2 regions of the Bradyrhizobium sp. CCBAU 51753 genome follow, and region 2 is predicted to be linked to the other one. Evidence: riboswitches for the same ligand, from Rfam matches in the RefSeq annotation. Region 2 holds a riboswitch; the other holds the start of a gene.
The links. Region 2 has a riboswitch for glycine ahead of XH93_RS27065 (D-amino acid dehydrogenase). Riboswitches for the same ligand answer to the same signal wherever they lie in the genome.
Positions count from the first base shown of each region.

Region 1 (7,213 bases), 180 kb from region 2:
CGACCGCGATGTCGGCGCCGAGCTCGCCCGGCGAGGCGAGCACGGTCAGCGCCAGCAGGTCGGCCGCGACGATTGCCAGCGCGCCTTTGGCGCGCAGCGCGGCGATGGCGGGCTTGAGGTCGCGCACCGCGCCCGTCGTGCCCGGATATTGCAGCAGCGCGCCGATCACGTCGGCCTTGTCGAGCTCGGTGAGGGGATCGCCGACCACCAGCGCCCAGCCCAGCGGCGCGGCGCGGGTGCGCATCACCGCCAGCGTCTGCGGATGCACCTCCCTGTCGACGAAGAACAGCTTTGACTTCACCTGCGAGTGCCGCTCGGCGAGCGCCATCGCTTCCGCCGCCGCGGTCGCCTCGTCGAGCAGCGAGGCGTTGGCGACATCGAGCCCGGTGAGATCGCAGATCATGGTCTGGAAATTGAACAGCGCTTCCAGCCGGCCCTGGCTGATCTCGGGTTGATACGGCGTATACGCCGTGTACCAGGCCGGGTTCTCCAGGATGTTGCGCTGGATCACCGCAGGCAGGATGGTGCCAGAATAGCCCTGGCCGATCAGCGAGGTGAACACCTGGTTCTGGTTCGCAAGCTCGCTCATGTGGGAGAGCGCCTCGGTCTCGCTCAGCGCGCGCCCGAGATCGAGCGGCGCCTGCTGCCGGATCGAGGCGGGCAGCGTCTCGCTCATCAGCATCTGCAGGCTCGCAGCGCCGACCGTCTCCAGCATCGCGTTGATGTCGCGCGGCGAGGGGCCGATGTGGCGGCGGACGAAATCGGTGGCGGCTTCGTTGATCGGCTTGAAGGGTGCGTTCATGGCATCATCCTCAGGCGGTGTGCGCGGCGTAGGCGGCCTCGTCCATCAGGCCGCCGAGCTCGCTCTTGTCCGATATCTTCATCTTGAAGAACCAGGCCTTGCCCGCGGCGTCCGAATTGACCAGCGCCGGCTCGGCGACGAGCGTGTCGTTGACCTCGACCACCTCGCCGGTGATCGGCGCATAGACGTCGGAGGCCGCCTTCACGGATTCGACCACGGCGGCGGCTTCGGCCTTCTTCAGGCTGCGGCCGACCTTGGGCAGCTCGACGAACACGACGTCGCCGAGCTGCGATTGCGCGTAATCGGTGATGCCGATGGTGGCGACGTCACCCTCGATGCGGAGCCATTCGTGGTCGGACGTGTAGAGCGTCGTCATTGTTGATCCTCAGCGTTTGTAGGTATTGGGAACGAAAGGCGTGGCGGCGACCTTGAGCGGCAGCCGCTGGCCGCGCACTTCGGCGAAAACGGTAGTGCCTGTGACGGCGAGTGATGTCGGCAGATAGCCCATCGCTACCGGCGCATTGAGGCTCGGGCCGAAGCCGCCCGAGGTCACCTTGCCGATCGGCTCGGTAGAGGTCGGATCGGCAAACAGGACGGCGCCTTCGCGCACCGGGGCGCGGCCGTCCGGCCGCAGCCCGACGCGGCGGCGCGATGCACCCTGCGCGAATTGGGCGAGGATCTTGCCGGCGCCGGGAAAGCCGCCGGCGCGCCCGCCGCCGCTGCGGCGGACCTTTTGCACCGACCATTCCAGCGCGCCCTCGACCGGCGTGGTGGTGGTGTCGATGTCGTGGCCGTAAAGGCACAGCCCGGCCTCGAGCCGCAGGCTGTCGCGGGCGCCGAGCCCGATCGGCAGCACGTCGGCATTGTCGAGCAGCGCGGTCACAAGCGTCTCGGCCTTGTCCGCCGGCACCGAAATCTCAAAACCGTCCTCGCCGGTATAGCCGGAGCGCGAGACGAAACAGTCGATGCCGGCGACGCGGCGCGGGCCGGCATCCATGAATTTCATCGAACCGACATCCGGGCAGAATTTCGCAAGCGCCGCTTCGGCCTTCGGCCCCTGCAGCGCGATCAGCGCGCGGTCGGCCAGCGACACGATCTCGCAGGCGTCGGAAAGATGCGCGCGCAGATGCGCCTCGTCCTCGTCCTTGCAGGCGGCGTTGACCACCAGGAACAAATGATCGCCGAAATTCGCGACCATGAGGTCGTCGAGCAGCCCGCCGTCCTCATTGGTGAATTGCGCGTAGCGCTGCCGTCCCGGCGCGATGCCCAAAATATCCTGCGGCACCAGCGTCTCCAGCGCGAGCGCGGTGTCCGCGAGCTTGCCGGATTTCGGCCGCAGCGCGAGCTGGCCCATGTGGGAGACGTCGAACAGCCCGGCGTTGCTGCGGGTGTGGAGGTGCTCCTTCAGCACGCCGGCGACGTATTGCACCGGCATGTCATAGCCGGCGAACGGCACCATCTTGGCCCCACGCGCGATGTGCAGCGCATGCAGCGGGGTCTGTTTCAGCGGAGAAGTTTCGGGTGCACGCATCACAGGGCCCTCGCGGTTCCCGCGGGGACCTATTTCCCCTTGAGAAACCTGCAGAAAGCCCCATCTGTCGCTTTGCCTGAGAGTATTATCCCGTCGGCGGACGCATCGGGGTCGAACCCCAGCGCCTCTTTCCAGATGTCAGACGTCACGCGGTCCTTTTGCCTGAGAGTTTCCGGGGCGGTTGCTCCTTCGGCGCCGGCGGTAGGGCCGGTCTCTCCCGACGTGACGGGGTAACAGATAAGATGGAAACACGACGCCACCAAGGCTGTCAACGCAGCCGCAGCAACTATCCCATGTGGTGTTGTGTGCTGCGGCAAGCTTATGATCCGCCTGCACAGTTTCTGGACACCGCCGCCCGCAATGTCTAAAAGCGTTCGGCCGGAAAAATACGGTATTTTGCGCCCGACCGGCCCATTTTCCGATTGGATGAACATGAGCAGCGTCAACGACATCAGGTCGACATTTCTGAACTACTTCAAGGACAACGGCCACGAGATCGTGGCGTCGTCACCCTTGGTGCCGCGCAACGACCCGACCTTGATGTTCAACAATGCCGGCATGGTGCAGTTCAAGAACGTCTTCACCGGGATCGAGAAGCGTCCCTATCAGCGCGCCACCACGGCGCAGAAATGCGTGCGCGCCGGCGGCAAGCACAACGACCTCGACAATGTCGGCTACACCGCGCGTCATCTCACCTTCTTCGAGATGCTCGGCAACTTCTCGTTCGGCGATTACTTCAAGGAGCGCGCGATCGAGCTCGCCTGGAACCTGATCACGAAGGAGTTCGGGCTGAGCAAGGACAAGCTGCTGGTCACCGTCTACCACGACGACGACGAGGCGGCGGGCCACTGGAAGAAGATCGCCGGCTTCTCGGATGACCGCATCATCCGGATCGCGACCTCGGACAATTTCTGGGCGATGGGCGACACCGGTCCGTGCGGGCCGTGCTCGGAAATCTTCATCGATCGCGGCGAGCACATCTGGGGCGGGCCTCCGGGCACGCCGGAAGAGGACGGCGATCGCTTCCTGGAATTCTGGAACCTGGTGTTCATGCAGTACGAGCAGGTGACGAAGGAGGAGCGCGTCGCGCTGCCGCGTCCCTCGATCGACACCGGCATGGGACTGGAGCGGATGGCCTCCATCCTGCAGGGCGTCGAGAGCGTGTTCGAGAGCGACCTGTTCCGCAACCTGATCGATGCGGCATCGTCGGCGCTCGGCCATGGGCCGAACGCGCAGAACGTGGCGTCGTACCGGGTGATCGCGGACCATCTGCGTTCGTCGGCTTTCCTGATCGCCGATGGCGTGCTGCCGTCGAACGAGGGCCGCGGCTATGTGCTGCGCCGGATCATGCGCCGCGCGATGCGCCATGCGCAGCTGCTCGGCGCCAGCGAGCCGCTGATGCACCGCCTGGTCTGGGCGCTGGTCCGCGAGATGGGCCAGGCCTATCCGGATCTGGTGCGCGCCGAGAAGCTGATCGAGGAGACGCTACGGCTGGAAGAGACGCGGTTCCGCAAGACCCTGGTGCGCGGATTGTCGCTGCTCGACGAGAAGAGCGCCGGCCTCAAGAAGGGCGACATGTTCGATGGCGACACCGCCTTCACGCTGTACGACACCTATGGCTTCCCGCTCGACCTGACCCAGGACGCGCTGAAGTCGCGCGGCATCAGCGTCGACCAGGCGGCGTTCAGCGACGCGATGGAGCGCCAGCGCATCAAGGCGCGTGCGTCCTGGGCGGGCTCCGGCGAGGCGGCGAGCGAAGCGATCTGGTTCCCGCTCCGCGAGAAGCTCGGCGCGACGGAGTTTCTGGGCTACGAGACCGAGAGCGCGGAAGGCGCGGTGACGGCGCTGGTCAAGGACGGCGCCGAGGTCGACAGCCTCAAGCAAGGTGAGACCGGCGCGATCCTGCTGAACCAGACGCCGTTCTATGCGGAGTCCGGCGGCCAGGTCGGCGACATCGGCGTGCTCACCGGCGAGGGCGTCACCTTCCGCGTCACCGAGACGCAGAAGAAGGCCGGCGATCTGTTCGTGCATCTCGGCACGGTGGAGCAGGGCACGCTGAAGATCGGCACCGCGCTGCAGCTCGAGGTCGACCACGCCAGGCGCTCGTCGATCCGCGCCAACCACTCCGCGACGCACCTCCTGCACGAGGCGCTGCGTCAGGTGCTGGGCGATCACATCGCGCAGCGCGGCTCGCTGGTCGCGCCCGACCGGCTGCGCTTCGACTTCGTGCATCCGAAGCCGATCACGCCGGAAGAGCTTGCCCGCGTCGAGGACATCGCCAACGACGTCGTGCTGGAAAATGACGAGGTCACCACCCGCATCATGGCGGTGGACGACGCGCGCGAGGCCGGCGCCCGGGCGCTGTTCGGCGAGAAGTATGGCGACGAGGTCCGCGTCGTCTCGATGGGCAAGTCGGCCCGCGCGCACGGCCAGAACGCGCTCGGCTGGTCAGTCGAACTGTGCGGCGGCACCCATGTCCGCCGCACCGGCGATATCGGGTTGATCTCGGTGACCAGCGAAAGCGCGGTGGCGTCGGGCGTGCGCCGCATCGAGGCGCTCACCGGCCGCTACGCGCGCAAGCATGCCAACGACACCATGGCGCTGGCCAAGTCCGCGGCGCAGGAGCTGCGCACCTCGGTCGAGGACGTGCCGGCGCGCATCGCCGCGCTGGTCGAGGAGCGCAAGAAGCTCGAGCGCGATCTGTCGGACGCCCGCAAGAAGCTCGCGATGGGCGGCGGTGCCGCGTCGAACGGCGCGGGCGCCGGGGTCCGCGAGGTCGGCAACGTCAAGCTGCTGGCGCGCGCGGTCGAGGGCGTCGAGACCAAGGATCTGAAGAGCCTGGTCGACGACGGCAAGAAGCAGATCGGCTCCGGCGTGGTCGCCATCGTCGGCGTCACCGAGGACGGCAAGGCCGGCATCGTGGTCGGGGTCACCGCCGATCTCACCTCGCGCTTCAACGCCGTCGAGCTGGTGCGCAAGGGCTCCGAAGCTCTCGGCGGCAAGGGCGGCGGCGGCCGGCCCGACATGGCGCAAGCCGGCGGCCCCGACGGCGCCAAGGCCAGCGCCGCATTGTCGGCGATCGAACAGGCGATGGCCGGCGCCTGACGGAGAGGCAGATCGTGACGACAGTTCCGGGCAAGCGCAGTGGCAGCGACCCGGAGCTGCGGGACCGTCTCTACGAGCTGCTCGAACGCGATGACCTGCCGCATTCCGGCGGGTCGCGGTTTGCCCGCTTCATCATCGCCATCATCACAGCCGACGTGCTGGCGGCGATCCTCGCCTCGGAGCCCGAGATCGAGGCGCGGTTCGGCGGGCTGCTGACGACGGTCGAGATCGCTGCCGTCATCGCCTTCGCGCTGGAATATGCCGCGCGACTGTGGAGTGTGGTCGGCCATTCGCTGCGCCACATGACTCCGGTCAGGGCGCGGCTGGAATACGCGCTGTCAGCCCTCGGCCTGATCGATCTGCTCGCCTTCCTGCCGTCGGCGATCGCGCTTGTGATCGGCGACAAGACCGCGCTGGTGCTGTTCGGCATGCTGCCGTTCCTCAAGCTGGTGCGCTATTCGCCGGCGCTGCGCTCGCTGCTGGCGGCGCTGCACGCCGAGCGGCGCACGCTGTTCGGCTGTGTCGTGATCCTGACCGGCGCGGTGCTGCTGTTCGCCGCGCTGCTCTATGCCATCGAGCACAAGGTGCAGCCGGACAAGTTCGCCACCATGCCGCAGGCGATGTGGTGGGCGATCGTGACGCTCGGCACCGTCGGCTATGGCGACGTGGTGCCGGTGACGCCGCTCGGGCGGATCGTCACGGTGTTCGCGATCGTGGTCGGCTTTGCGATGATCGCGCTGCCGGTCGCGATCGTCTCGACCGCGTTCGCCGAGGAGGTGCGGCGCCGCGATTTCGTCGTGACCTGGGGCATGCTGGCGCGGGTGCCGCTGTTCGCCCATCTCGGCGCCGCCGAGATCGCCGACATCATGCGGTTGCTGCGGGCGCAGACCATCGAGCCGGGCGAGGTGCTGGTGCGGCGCGGCGACGCGGCGTCGTCGATGTACTTCATCACCTCGGGCGAGGTCGAGATCGACCTGCCGGGCCAGCGCGTGCGGCTGTCCGACGGCAGCTTCTTCGGCGAGATCGCGCTGCTCCGGCGGACCAAGCGCTCGGGCACCGTAACGGCGATCCACAAGAGCAGGCTGCTGGTGCTCGATGCGCAGGATTTTCACGCCTTGATCGAGCGCATGCCGGCGCTCGCGGCGCATGTGAAGGAGACCGCGGAGGCGCGGCTCGCCGACACCGTCGTGGCCGGCGGCGGCGATGTCGCACCCGGCGAGATCGCGCACGCGGCGCCGGCCGAAACCGACGGCGGCAATCGGGATTAGTGCCCCTCGCTCTTGCGCAGGAATACGTAATCCGCAGAGTACGCCGCGCTCGTCAGCGCGCCCGGCTTGTCGCAAGCGCCGTCGAGCTGGCCGCCCGAGGTGTTGATCCGCTGCACGGTGGTCACGGTGGACAGCACGCCTTCGCCGCGGTGGGCGATCACGATGAGCTTCAGCCAGGGGATATCGGCGGCGGTGGCGCCGGGTGCGGTGCCGGCGGTGCGCCCGGTGACGGCGCTGCCGTCGACATGCTCCCAGTTCGGCCCGGCATAGTGCCGGCCGATGGTGCGGCCGCCCTCGATCAGGGTTGCGACCGGCTCGCGAAACGACCAGGCGAGCTTGCCGTCGGTGACCGGCTTGCACTCATAGACCTGTGCGCCCACGGCGTGGAGGGTGAGGACCACGGTCTCGCCCGGTGCCGCGATGGCGTCGGGCAGGGCATCGGCGGCCAGCGCCGCCGACCCGGTCAGCAACAGCGCTGCGAGCGTGACGCTCCTGAGAAGGGTCATG
Region 1 is NZ_CP030037.1:6,090,758-6,097,970, reverse strand. Features, by position in the region: gene gcvP (aminomethyl-transferring glycine dehydrogenase) at 1-802, opposite strand, end outside; gene gcvH (glycine cleavage system protein GcvH) at 813-1,178, opposite strand; gene gcvT (glycine cleavage system aminomethyltransferase GcvT) at 1,188-2,333, opposite strand; glycine riboswitch at 2,474-2,564, opposite strand; gene alaS (alanine--tRNA ligase) at 2,766-5,438, shown strand; gene XH93_RS27925 (cyclic nucleotide-gated ion channel) at 5,453-6,706, shown strand; gene XH93_RS27920 (DUF3455 domain-containing protein) at 6,703-7,212, opposite strand.
Region 1: linked by a shared signal. The riboswitch ahead of gcvT (glycine cleavage system aminomethyltransferase GcvT) and the one ahead of XH93_RS27065 (D-amino acid dehydrogenase) in region 2 are both predicted to bind glycine.

Region 2 (7,213 bases):
GCAGGAGTTCATGTGCGTGGGCGCCAACCCGCCGTTCGACCACCCCCATGTGTTCCTCGACCTCGGCAACGACAACGAGATCATCTGCCCGTATTGCTCGACGCTGTATCGCTTCGCCTCCGACCTGGCGCCCGGTGAGGCGCGTCCGCCCGAATGCGTGCTGAAAGACAAGGTCGCCTGACCGTTCCGTGGCGCTGACGCGAACCGTCATCGTTGCAGGCGCCGGAATCGGAGGACTGACCGCGTCGCTGACCCTGGCGGCACAAGGGTTCCGCGTCGTCGTATTGGAAAAGGCCGAGCGGCTCGAGGAAGCCGGCGCTGGCATTCAAATCTCCCCCAATGCCAGCCGCGTGCTGGTCGAGCTCGGGCTCAAGGAACGGCTGGCGCGGCGCGCGGTGACGCCGGAATCCGTCGCCATCATGAGCGCGCGGGCCGGCGGCGAGATCGTGCGGATGCCGCTCGGCGAGGCGGCGGCGTTCCGCGCCGGCTCACCCTATTGGGTGATCCACCGCGCCGACCTGCAGGCCGCGCTGGAGGCCGCGGTCAACGATCATCCCGACATCGATCTCCGTCTCGGCTGCCAGTTCGAGGATGTGACCAAGCACGCCAAAGGGCTGACCGTGGTCCAGCGCCGCGGCAATGCACGGCAGCAGGAACTGGCGGTGGCACTGATCGGCGCCGACGGCATCTGGTCGGCGGTGCGCGGACATCTGTTCCCGGACCTGCAGCCGCAATTCTCCGGCCTGATCGCCTGGCGCGGCACGCTGGACGCGACCGCCCTGCCCCGTGAATACACCTCGCCGCGGGTGCAGCTCTGGATGGGGCCGGACGCGCATCTCGTGGCCTATCCGATTTCGGCCGGGCGCCAGATCAACGTGGTCGCGATCGTCGCCGGCACCTGGAACCGGCCGGGCTGGAGCGCGCCCGGCGACACCAGGGAGATCAAGGACGCATTCGCCTCGCAGCGCTGGCCCGCGACCGCGCGCATGCTGATCGGCGCGGTCGACGGCTGGCGCAAATGGGCGCTGTTCACCCTGCCCGATATCGGCCGCTGGAGCGAAGGCGCAGTGACGCTTCTCGGCGACGCCGCGCATGCGATGCTGCCGTTTGCCGCACAGGGCGCCGGCATGGCGATCGAGGACGCCGCGGTGCTCGCCAAGGCGTTGAGCGACAGCACCGGCGAAAACATCGCCGGCATTCCCGCCGCGCTGCAGCGCTACGCACAGATGCGGCGCACGCGCGTGCTCAAGGTGCAGCGGCTGGCGCGGCGGCAGGGCCGCATCTATCATTTGAGCGGGCCTGCGGCGATCGCGCGCGATCTTGCGATCCGCGCGATCGGGCCGCAGCGCATGCTGGCGCGGCAGGACTGGATCTACGACTGGCGGGTTTGAAACGGACGCACTGTCTTCACGCGAAAACGGATTCCACCGGGCGCGAAAACGCGCCGGTGTCTCAACGCAGCCCGGACCGCGGCGGCTTCGCGCCGGGCGGAGGTGCGGGCGGCGGCGCCGCCGAGGCCGTCTCCGGCGGAGTTTCATGGCACTTGCCGCTGCGCCAGGATTCCTCCGCGAGCTTCTGCTGGGCGCGGATCGAGATCAGCTCGTTGCGATAGACCATCTCGGAGACCACGGTGCCGCCGACGCCGGTCTGCGCCTTGTTCATCAGCGCTTCCTGGTCCTTGGCACGGCTGACGAGGTTCTTGCGCTCGGTTTCGAGCTGCTTGCAGTCGTAAAGCTCGTACTTGGCGGGATCGACAAAGGCCGGCGAGAGGCTGTCGCCGATCTGCGCGCAGCCGGAGGCGCCCGCCGCGAGAGCGAGCAGCGCAATTGCAGCCGCTGCGCGCGAGCTTCGGCAGCGTGGGATGCGAACGGACATTCGGTTTTCTTAGTCAGACAGTATTGAGATTGCCTAAAGCAGCCGCCGGTGTCCGGATTGAGGCTCAATCGCGGCGGCGCGCAGCCATATCCCTTAACCGGCGCCGGGCGCAACGGGGATTGCGGCCGGAGCGCTAAACCATTGAAACCGCATCCATTCGCGCCGGATAATGGCAATTCCACTCCGGCACCAAACGCGCTAGATATCGGCGCGCCTGGCGCAACGCGCAAGGCAACGCGGACGTGGCGGAATTGGTAGACGCAAGGGACTTAAAATCCCTCGATGGCAACGTCGTGTGGGTTCGAGTCCCACCGCCCGCACCAGCCTTCGCTCGCGGAGAGAGTCACGGCTCGGCAGGCCGCAACGTGCCACGACGTGCCCTCGCACAAAGCAGACACCGCGAATGCCGCGATGGCACGCAACAACACACATTCTGCCCAATGAGCCCCGTCATCATCGCGACGACACTTGCGAACTTTTCAAGACATTCAACAAGACATTCAACATGCAAGCGGGTACCGCGGCGCTGACCCGCCTGTTGCAACACGCGCAAGCCAGCGACCATGCAGCTCTGGAACATCTCCGCAGCAGAATTGTTGTCATGCAGCAATTGGAGCATGACGATGACGAACGAGTATCCTTCCGACAAGCCCGCGGCGAGTGAACAGGACCGGCGCAAGGATCCGCCGTCGCCCGAGCGCAAGCCGCCACAGGGTGGACCGCCGGTGCAGGACGGCCTCGAGCAGGTGCGCGACAGTCACACCTGACCGCCGGGAACCGGGCGAAAATCAAAATGGCCGGGGCGATGCCCGGCCATTTTCATTTGTGCGATGTATTGGCGTCGCGTGACGGTTCGTCGCTTCGCCCTACTCCGACTTGTCGATGTTCCAGAAGATCGGGGTGGCCGGACCGTCGAGCACGCCGGTCAGCGACTTCCGCCACCCGCTCGGGACCGTATACTGGCCGAGCGGAATGTAGATCACTTGATCATAGGCCTCGGTCTGAATCTCGGCGGCGATCTTCTTCTTCTCCTCGGCCGAGCTTGCGCGTGCGAACTTGTCGCGCAGTTCCTCGATCTTGGGATCCTCGGCCCAGCCGAACCAGCCGCCGTTCTTGCCGCGCCCCGTGATCGAGGCATTGACGATGGGATCGGCGACGTCGGCGGCGACCCAGTTGGTGAAGAACATGTTCCAGCCGCCTTCCTTCGGCGGCTTCTGGCTGGCGCGGCGGGTCACCACGGTCTGCCAGTCGGTGGCCTGCAGGTCGACCTTGAAGCCGGCATCGCGCAACAGCTGGGCCGCAACGATCGGCTGGGCCTTCAGCGTGGTGACGTCGCCCGGCGCCATGACCACGACCGGCGTGCCGTCATAGCCCGACTCGGCGAGCGCCTTCTTGGCCTGCGCCAAGCCGTTGCCCTTGACCAGCGTTTCGGCGCCGACGTCGGTCTCCAGCGGCGTGCCGCACACAAAGAACGCGCCGCAGACCTGCTGATACTTGGCATTGCCGACCAACGCATCGAGCACGTCCTTCTGGTTCATCGCCAGGAACGCGGCGCGACGCACCTTCGGATTGTCGAACGGCGGATACAGGAAGTTCATGCGCCCGAGCGTCTGGAAGCCGAACTTGTTCAACACCTCGATCTTGAGATCCTTGCTGGCCTCCAGCACCGGCAGCATGTCGAACGGCAGCTGCTCCATGAAATCGATGTCGCCGGACTGCAGCGCGTTCACCGCGGTCTGCGCGTCGGGCATCGTGATCCATTCGACGCGGTCAACCTTCACGACCTTGCCGCCGGCAGTCCAGCTTGCCGGCTCCTTGCGCGGCACGTAGTCCTTGTTCTTCTCATAGACCGCCTTCACGCCGGGCTGGAATTCGCCCTGCACGAACTTGAACGGACCCGATCCGATCTGCTCGGGAATCGCCTTGTCCGGCGGCGTCTCGGCGAGACGCTTCGGCATCATGAACGGCACGCGCGAGGACGGTTTGCCGATCGATTCCAGCACCAGGCCGTAGGGCTCCTTCAGCTTCAGCGTGATGGTCTTGGCGTCGGTGGCCTCGAGGCTGGCGACGAAGTCCATCAGCTTCTGGCCCATGCCGTCGGCCTTGCCCCAGCGCTTGAGCGAGGCGACGCAGTCCTCCGCCGTCACCGGCGCGCCGTCGTGCCATTTCAGGCCGTCGCGCAGCGTGAAGGTGTAGGTCAGCTTGTCGTCGGAAACCTTCCAGTCCGCCATCTGCGGCTGAATCTTGAAACTGGAATCCGTCGCCAGCAGCGTGTCGTAGACCATGTAGCCGTGATCGCGGGTGATATAGGCCGTGGTCATGATCGGATCGATCACGCGCAGATCCGAATGCATCACCGCGGTGACGGTCTTGGGCGCGGCCATGGCTTGCGGCGCCGCGAACGACAGCGCGATCGCCGACAACGCGGCCGCTATCGTGTGGCGCTTCCAACGCGAGATAGGCAACATTACGATTTCTCCTGACGTGTAATTGGTCAAAGCCGGCTTATTCGTTATGCATGCGGTTCGTTGTTTGGGCGGACTAACATGCTGTATGGCTTGCGAAATTGAGACTTGCATCAAGCACGGTGCGCGTCAATCGGTTTCCGGGAAGATCGCACGTACACAAACGAATTGTGCGCCGCGCCAGCATTTTGACTTTACAAAATCGTCGCCTGCGATTTTCGTAGGCGCGCGCGGCCGTCGCCATAACAACAGAAGAGAAAAAATCATGAACCCAGCCAATCTTCCCTTTGATTCCGAAGCGATGCTGCAGGGCCTGCGCAGCTGGGTGGAATGCGAGAGCCCGACCTGGGACGCAGCCGCCGTCGAGCGGATGCTCGACCTCGCCGCGCGCGAGATGGCGATCATGGGTGCGACGATCGAGCGCATCGCCGGACGCCAGGGCTTTGCCGGCTGCGTCCGCGCCCGCTTTCCGCATCCGAAGCAGGGCCAGCCCGGCATCCTGATTGCCGGCCATCTCGACACCGTGCATCCGGTCGGAACCATCGAGAAGCTCGCATGGCGGCGCGAGGGGAACAAATGCTTCGGCCCTGGCATCTTCGACATGAAGGGCGGCAACTACCTCTCGCTCGAGGCGATCAGGCAACTGGCGCGCGCCGCGTTCACGACGCCGCTGCCGATCACCGTGCTGTTCACCCCCGATGAAGAAGTCGGCACGCCGTCGACCCGCGACATCATCGAAGCGGAAGCCGCGCGCAACAAATATGTGCTGGTGCCCGAACCCGGCCGGCCCAACAACGGCGTCGTCACCGGCCGCTACGCGATCGCGCGCTTCAATCTGGAGGCCGTCGGCAAACCGAGCCATGCCGGTGCGACGCTGTCCTCCGGCCGCTCTGCGATCCGCGAGATGGCGCGGCAGATCCTCGCCATTGACGGCATGACCACCGAGGACTGCACCTTCTCGGTCGGCATCGTGCATGGCGGCCAGTGGGTCAATTGCGTTGCGACAACCTGCAGCGGTGAAGCGCTCAGCATGGCCAAGCGCCAGGCCGATCTCGACCGCGGCGTCGAGCGCATGCTGGCGTTGTCGGGCACGTCCAACGACGTGACATTCAAGGTGACGCGCGGCGTCACCCGCCCGGTGTGGGAGCCGAACGCCGGCACCATGGCGCTGTACGAAAAAGCCAAAACCCTCGCGGGCGCGATGGGGCTCGACCTGCCGCATGGCAGCGCCGGCGGCGGCTCCGACGGCAATTTCACCGGTGCGATGGGCATCCCGACGCTCGACGGTCTCGGCGTGCGCGGCGCCGATGCGCACACGCTCAACGAGCACATCGAAGTCGACAGCCTCGCCGAGCGCGGCCGGCTGATGGCGGCGCTGTTGGCGACGCTGGAGTAAATCGGATTTGCACTGCACAACAGGTTGGCACGTCCGGATCGAAATTTAGCCTTGTCCAATTTTTTGGCTTCGCCTACGGTCCGGCCGTCCAAATCGACGATGCGGGAGAGATCGACGCGAATGCATCACGCATTCGCATCGGCGCCGACGGAGCAACCGCCCCGGAAACTCTCAGGCAAAAGGACCGTATCGTCAGGACGATCTGGAGAGAGACGAACATGGCCCAACACGACAGGCCATGCGTCCACCGAAGGGGATAGTCCGCGATCTGGCCTCGGCCCGATGCGGATCAAGCTCTCAGGTACCGTGACAGATGGGGCGCCGACACCGGTTTCACCGGCGGCTCGGCGACTCTAACAACACGGGAGCCTGAAGACCATTATGCCTCACATCGCGATCATTGGCGCCGGCATCACCGGCGTAACGACGGCCTATGCCCTGCTCGAACGCGGCTACCGGGTGACTGTCCTCGACAGGCATCGCTATGCCGCGATGGAGACGTCGTTCGCCAATGGCGGACAACTCTCCGCCAGCAATGCCGAAGTGTGGAACAGCGCCGCGACCATTCTCAAGGGGCTGCGCTGGATGCTGAGAAGCGACGCACCGCTGCTGATGAATCCGATGCCGAGCTGGCACAAATACTCATGGGTCGGTGAGTTCGTCGGCAGCATCGGCCGCTATCGCGCCAACACCATCGAGACCACGCGGCTCGCCATCGAAGCGCGCAAGCATCTGTTTTCCATCGCTCAGCGCGAGAACATCGCCTTCGATCTCGAACGGCGCGGCATCCTGCACATCTATCACGACAAGGCCGGCTTCGATGCGGGCCTGCGGGTCAACACGCTGCTGCAGCAGGGCGGGCTCGATCGCCGGCCGGTGACGCCGGATGAAATCCGCAGCATCGAGCCGGCGCTGCAGACGCCGTGCTATGGCGGCTTCTTCACGCCGTCGGATGCGACCGGCGATATCCACAAATTCACCCGTGGCCTCGCCGACGCCTGCAGCCGCCGCGGCGCGATCATGATTCACGAAGCCAATGTCGATGCGATCGTCCGCCACGACGACGGATTCCGCGTCATTTGGAGCGAGGCGGCCGCGCATGACGCGGCGGTTGCCGCGCGGCACGAACTGCAAGCGGACGGCATCGTCATTTGCGCCGGGGTCGCGAGCCGTCACTTCGCCGCGATGCTTCATGACCGGGTGAACGTCTATCCGGTGAAGGGATATTCGATCACCGTCGAGCTCGATGCGCCGCAAAGCCGGCAGGCCGCACCGACGGTCAGCCTGCTCGATGAAGCGGCGAAGATCGTGACCAGTCGGCTCGGCGCCGATCGCTTCCGCGTCGCCGGCACCGCCGAATTCAACGGCTTCAACCGCGACATTCGCGCCGACCGGATCCGGCCGCTGGTGGACTGGGTGCGGCATCATTTCCCGGCGATCGACACCTCGAAAATCGCGCCATGGGCGGGCCTGCGCC
Region 2 is NZ_CP030037.1:5,914,492-5,921,704, forward strand. Features, by position in the region: gene XH93_RS27030 (zinc-finger domain-containing protein) at 1-181, shown strand, start outside; gene XH93_RS27035 (FAD-dependent monooxygenase) at 189-1,391, shown strand; gene XH93_RS27040 (twin-arginine translocation pathway signal) at 1,453-1,875, opposite strand; tRNA gene XH93_RS27045 (tRNA-Leu) at 2,112-2,198, shown strand; gene XH93_RS27050 (hypothetical protein) at 2,499-2,642, shown strand; gene XH93_RS27055 (ABC transporter substrate-binding protein) at 2,742-4,343, opposite strand; gene XH93_RS27060 (M20/M25/M40 family metallo-hydrolase) at 4,606-5,736, shown strand; glycine riboswitch at 5,829-5,933, shown strand; glycine riboswitch at 5,937-6,051, shown strand; gene XH93_RS27065 (D-amino acid dehydrogenase) at 6,118-7,213, shown strand, end outside.